Regions from separate parts of the Lysinibacillus sp. NPDC093712 genome, predicted to be linked through region 2. Evidence: riboswitches for the same ligand, from Rfam matches in the RefSeq annotation. Region 2 holds a riboswitch; the other holds the start of a gene.

Region 1 (3,431 bases), on a different contig from region 2:
GCCCTTGAATGTAGGGTTAGGATTATTTAATGCCTCTTGTTGATCTCGATAATCGAAAATTGTTTTAACTCCTAGCGCTTCAAAGCGCTCCTTATCCGCTGGTGTCATCTTACCTAGCGCAGCTGAGCGATAGAGCAATCCATTCTTAACCACTCTGCCATCTCGTGTCTTATAGCCACCCATATCGCGGAAATTCAAGACTGCCTCAAACGGAATAACCTTCATGTCAAACTGTGTCATCCACTACGCCTCCCTTATTTAAGCAATCATATATATTTCTATTTTATAGAACAACCGAAGATAATACCAATTATTCACAATGCCTTTTAGAAGAGATTCAGATTCTATGACTCGCCAGTAGACTTGAAGTTATCGACGGTTGAAGCCCGTAAATCGCCGGTTGACTTGGAGTTATCGCCGGTTGAAGCCCCTGAATCGCCGGTTGACTTGGAGTTATCGCCGGTTGAAGCTCACGAAGCCTGTACTTAGCGGACAACAACGTTCACAAGCAAAAAAGTGTTAGATTGATTGCAGTCAATCTAACACTTTATCTCTTTTGCCCAAGCTCTAAAGGTTGGCTTTCACGATTTAACCTTATTTAAATAGTTCGGGATATACTGCTTTCGCTACCATCTCAACAGCTTCACCAATACGTGGTCCTGGGCGATTTGAAATATCAGTATCAATATAATTTACCGCTTTATCTTGAATGGCAGTGATTGTATTCCATCCATCACGCCCAAGAATTTCACCTACTGCATCTTCTACATAGTTTACTGTTGTTAAAATAACTTGAGGATTTTTCGCGATAACATCTTCCTCAGAAACTTTTACCCATCCTGTTTGATCGCCAAATACATTGTTCACATTCGCTGCATCAAGAATCTCTTGTTGGAAAGTACCAGCTGCTGTTGTATAAATATCTGGCTTAGGGCTAATTTCTAAGTAAACATTTTTCGGTGTTTCTACACCTTTTACTTTTGCTTGCACATCCGCGATTTTCGCTTTAATATTTTTGTTTAATTGCTCACCTTTATCTTTAACGCCCATCACTTCAGCAATTTGTTGAATATCTCCATATACATCTTCAAATGAAGCTGCTGATTTAATAGCAAATACTTTTACGCCTGCATCTTCAAGACCTTTTAGCGCATCTAATGTTTCGGCATTGCCTGTTGAATAAGCAATTACGACATCTGGCTTTAATGCTACAATTCGCTCAGTGTTGAATGTCACAGAATCTGACACACGTTCAATATTTTTTGCTTCTTCTGGGTACGTATCATAATCAGTTGCACCAATAACTTTATCGCCAACGCCTAGTGCAAATAAGATTTCTGTGTTACTCGGTTGTAATGACACAACCGTTTTTGGTACTGCATCAAATGCTACTTCTACATCGCGATCATCTGTCACTTTGTAGCCTGTTTGCTCTGCTTGTTGTCCTGTTTTAGATGTATCGTCCTTTTTAGCTTCATTTGCTGTGCCGCACCCTGCCAATACAAGTGCTAACATTAACACTGTAAGCCATTGGAATTTAAATAGTTTCTTCACTTTACACATTCTCCTTCTTTTTCTTCATCGGATATGATTTGCTTATAAATGGTATTTCAGCAATACCAGCTTGTTGATTCATGTATACAGCCATTACAAAAAATACATTAGCTAATAATCCTAAGTAATCGAAAAGGATGGCTGGTACTTCTCTTTCCTCAGAAACTTTATGTAGAACACGGTATGATTTTTTTGCCTCACTACGACATAAATGAAGCGCAGTTGCAGCCCCTGTACCTTGTGGTAAAACAAAGTTCTGAATTTCTTCCTTTACATGCCCCACATAAAAATCATAGCGATCACTAAGCCATAACAAATCTTCTTCCGTTACCGCTAATTTGCCACGTACTGAGCCGTTTACATGGTAGGCCATTGGCAAAATAGTCAATAAATCTGTAGCCACTACTTCAACTTCTTCAGCTTTTACAGCCGTCAATGCTACACCGACATGAGTTGTTAAACTATCTGTACGAATCTCAAAATCTACTGTAGATATTTTTTCACGCATGAACGGGTAGCAAGAGTAACGGGCATCTTTTTTCATACTTAGTCCCTTCTTTCTTTCATGAACAGATTTTGCTTTACAGGTGCATAAAAAAACGCCGCTCCCTAGGGAACGACGAAAATAGCATATATAGTGCCGCCTCACGCGACATTGCCTATGTATTTGCCGTATATCCTCCTAGCTTCCGAAGAGTTTTTATACATTAAATAAAGGTCGGTCTCCTGGCTCGTACAGCTCACTACTCAATGCAGTAGCGATCATAAAACCTTCCCATCTTGGGTCTTCCCCTTTTCGACAGTGGCATTTTTTATGATTCTTGTACTTACAGTTGCGGAAACAGCTTCGGTTTTACACCGAATTCCCGATTATGCTAAAGTTAGCACCATTATTCTGCAAGAATTATTCACTTGATTAGCAGTTTATCATATATTGATTTGAAAGAGTAGTTGTGAGATTGTGGAATATTCGAATATATTTATACAAAACTTAGCACTATTTCTACATAGCGATAAGCTATTTGTTATTCCAACCTAAAAATTCTGATTAAAATAGCTAGCTATAAAATTTTTTCAATAGCTTGCTCTATATCTAATTGTGAATCTGTCGGTTCAAAGCGCTCAACTGTATTACCTTGATTATCTACTAAAAATTTCGTAAAGTTCCAACGAATGTTACGTCCATCTAAAAAGCTCGGTGCAATTTGGATAATAGCTTCAGCTAACATCTTTTCCTGCATATTCGCTTTTCCGAATTCACGAAAATCTACTTCGTGCTTTAAATAATTGAATAACGGATGTGTCTCTTCTCCATTAACCTGAACTATTTCAAAAATCGGGAAAGTTACCCCGTAGTTAAGCTGACAAAGTTGAGTTGTCTCAACTCCATCTTCTGGGTTCTGCTGTCCAAACTGATTACACGGGAAACCTAAAACAACGAAATTTCCCTTGTCATATTTATTATACATTTTTTGCAAATCTTCAAATTGATATGTAAAGTCACATTGATTGGCGGTGTTAACGATTAACATTGTCTTTCCTCGATACGTCTCCATTGATAAAATTTCACCGTTTGGCTTTTTCACTAAATAATTATAAATCCCCATTTTCTCGACCCTTTCTAATTTACAAAAATTATACTGTTACTATGCTATATACAGTTGCATATTTACGTGTTTCCTCTTTATAGATAGTTTCTTGCTCTCACTTATACGATAGCTTACATCAGTATATAAGACCTATCAAAAACTGAATCCATCCTCCTACTTTCATTATAATCAATAACTTTTCTTTCTTCAAAACAACACACTTGGGCATAAAAATAGCCATCTCGCTATTTTAACGGATGGCTGTTTTATATTTCTTTTTGTATTTTA
Region 2 (3,431 bases):
ATTATAAGGAAGAAAAGGAGATTTAAAATATGATTGGTATAATTTATTACGCTTATGGCGCACCGAAATCGTTAGACGATGTATCACCTTATTTTACACATATAATGAAAGGTAAAACACCACCACCACATGTGATTGAAAACGTTACGGCACAATTTAAAAAATTAGGTGGTGTTGATCCATTAGCAGCAAATACGGGGCGTATTGCTAAAGGGCTGGAACATGCTTTACAACATCGCTTAACACAGCCTGTAAAAGTATATAACGCATACAAACATACAGAACCTTATATTCCGGATGTTGTTGACACAATGCTTGAAGATGGTATCACAACGTTTATTACGCTACCTGTAAATCCGATTATGTCTACAGGTGCTGCAGCGTTTCATAATGAAGTTAGTACGTTATTAGCTTCTCATGACGTTAAGGTCATTCATGCGAAAAATTGGCATTTAAACGATGAATTACTTGCTGTATATAAAGATCGTGTTCAACGTGCATTTGAATGGATTCCTGGTGAAAAACGAGCTCAGACGCATGTTTTATATACAGTCCATAGTCAGCCAATTGATCCCGAAAAAAATGAAAACTACGTACGCCAGTTTTCCGAATTAGCCGAAGCCATTTCAAAAGCAGTTCAAATTGATAACTGGCATATTACATATCGAAGTGGTCATGGGAAAGGTGACTGGCTAGGTCCAAATGTAAAAGATAAGATTAATTCATTGCAAGGCGAGGGTGCTCAAGGTATCGTCACTTGTGAGCTCCTTTCCCTTTCAGCGGATATTGAGTCCTATTTTGAAGTCGGATATGAATGTCATAGATTGTGTGAGGAACTTCAAGTAGAATTTGCCCAATCGGAGTTTCCAGGTGATAGCTATGATACCATTCAAGCTTTAGCTGCCATTGTCGAATCATTTATTCCAACAGCATCACAACTTTGTTCATAAGTGCAAACGGATTGAAGTGAAAATAAACGATGCATCAATTTCACTCGAGGGGACCAAGTCTCCTCGAGTATGTAGAATTATCGTGATTAAATAGTGCCCTACTGCGTGATTATGAGTACATGTCTTTGACACTCATCCATCACCCAAGTGGGCTTTTTCTTGTTTGCCATAAAAAAGACGATAAGAAGCCATCTGATGTTAATTTTTAATTAATGTCAAATGGCTTTTTCGGTTTAAAGGTTAGGTGATATTAAATAGAAGGAAAAACGGCTAAGGACTTCTATAGCTGTATGATTATTTGTTTAAAGAAAAAAGAAAAATACATATAGAAGGCTGTAGACAAGATTGTATGAGAGGCATTTTAAAGAAGAGATGTTGGGAAAAAACAATTGGTGCTAGAATAATGGGCATCTACGAAGATAATAGAATCAGTAGAGGTGTTTTTAAAAACTTTTTATACAAAATAGTGCTGAAAAACGAAAAATAGTTCATTAATGATGGAAAATAGCTTTCCATTATTTGTTTTTTCTGAATTTTAGCTATATTGATTGTTTATAAGTCTCTATGTTAAGGTTGAAAGACAAATTGAATATGCTAAATTTTGGTGGTTTAAATGAATTTTTTCATTTGATTAAAAGGGAAGTTGGTGAGATTCCAACACTGTCCCGCAACTGTATTTAGGAGTTACATAACAATACCACTGTTTTGATTGTCAAAATGGGAAGGGGTTATTTAACGTTGATCATAAGTCAGGAGACCTGCCACTGAATAACGCATCAATTTACCTACGAGGATAGGGAGGTGTTAGCTACTGCATGATTTTTGTGAATTCAACTGTAAATTCACAGTTTTTTTGGGCTATCATGCTTTTGTCGGTTAACAACTTCTAAAGGGGTAGAAGTTGTTTTTTTGTTGTTCTTTTGTGCACGAATGGTAACGCTTACAAGAAAATTAAACAAAGGGGCTGTCATTGATGGAGTTAACGTATTCACCAGGTCTTGATGGAATTATTGCTGCTGAAACAAAGCTATCATTTTTAGACACTATCGGGAGTCAAATTGTAATACGAGGCTATGACTTAATTGAATTATCACAAAGATATTCGTATTTAGACATTGTCCATTTATTGTTGCATGGAGAAATACCAACTACCGAGCAACAGGCTGATTTGCAGGATAGGTTGAAATCCTATTATCAGGTACCACAAGATATCTTTCAAATTTTTAAACTCTTGCCTAATGGAACACATGCAATGGATGGGCTAAGAACTGGAATCTCTGTTCTAGCGGGCTATGATCAGCACATCAATGATCGTTCGACTGAAGTGAATTTGACGCGGGCTTATAGACTTTTAGGCGGTATGCCTAACATCGTCGCCAATAGCTATCGCGTCTTAAACGGCCAAGATGTGGTCAAGCCAGATAGCGAACTTTCTTATAGTGCCAATTTTTATTACATGATTACTGGCAGACAACCAACGGCGTTAGAAGAGGAGATTTTTGATCAGTCGCTCGTGTTATATAGCGAACATGAGATGCCAAATTCAACGTTTACGGCTCGTGTTATCGCCTCTACGCAATCAGATTTGTATGGCGCCTTAACGGGAGCTGTCGCTTCATTGAAAGGGAATTTACATGGTGGGGCAAATGAGGCGGTGATGTATATGCTGCTTGAAGCTAAAACAATAGAAGGCTTTGAAAACTTACTAAAAAGTAAACTACAAAATAAAGAAAAAATTATGGGCTTCGGTCACCGTGTCTATATGAAAAAGATGGACCCAAGAGCACAAATAATGAAAGAGGCTTTGTATAAATTATGTTTGGAGCAAGGTGATGACCGTTTATATCACATGTGCGAAGCTGGCGAAAAAGTGATGGTACAGGAAAAAGGATTATATCCAAATTTAGATTATTATGCAGCACCAGTATACTACATGCTAGGCTTGCCTATTGAAATCTATACACCTATCTTTTTCGGTTCACGAACGATTGGCCTGTGTGCTCATGTGATTGAACAGCATGATAATAATCGATTATTTAGACCTCGTGTTCATTATATTGGCGAGCGTCATAACCTTGAAGAATTGTCGGTATAGTCAAGTATTAACAACTCGCCATAGAACTGATGGGTATTCTGACCAATGCCCATCAGTATACTAGTATATCAAATTTATGACTTGAAAGGAAGATATAGATGATTAAAACAAATGACATATCTAAGACAGATCAATTACTTACGGATATTGCTGATTATGTATTAAATACTACGATTACAAGTGAAGAAGCTTATGAAACGGCACGCTATGTTTTATTAGATACTTTAGGTTGCGGCATTTTGGCCTTACAGTACCCAGAATGTACAAAACTCCTCGGACCAGTAGTTGCTGGCACTGTAGTTCCAAATGGTACACGTGTTCCAGGAACTTCTTATGTTCTCGATCCCGTAAGAGGGGCCTTCAATATAGGATGTATGATTCGCTGG

Evidence for each region. Region 2 has a riboswitch for cobalamin ahead of mmgD (citrate synthase). Riboswitches for the same ligand answer to the same signal wherever they lie in the genome.
Region 1: another riboswitch for cobalamin. It lies ahead of ACQKNX_RS19555 (hypothetical protein); the one in region 2 lies ahead of mmgD (citrate synthase).

What each region holds. Positions count from the first base shown of each region.
Region 1 is NZ_JBNNUU010000006.1:107,831-111,261, forward strand. Features, by position in the region: gene ACQKNX_RS19545 (tyrosine-protein phosphatase) at 1-240, opposite strand, end outside; gene ACQKNX_RS19550 (ABC transporter substrate-binding protein) at 595-1,554, opposite strand; gene ACQKNX_RS19555 (hypothetical protein) at 1,556-2,098, opposite strand; cobalamin riboswitch at 2,254-2,461, opposite strand; gene ACQKNX_RS19560 (glutathione peroxidase) at 2,616-3,161, opposite strand; gene ACQKNX_RS19565 (hypothetical protein) at 3,394-3,431, opposite strand, start outside.
Region 2 is NZ_JBNNUU010000001.1:198,627-202,057, forward strand. Features, by position in the region: gene ACQKNX_RS01020 (ferrochelatase) at 30-950, shown strand; cobalamin riboswitch at 1,539-1,730, shown strand; gene mmgD (citrate synthase) at 1,924-3,045, shown strand; gene prpD (2-methylcitrate dehydratase) at 3,144-3,431, shown strand, end outside.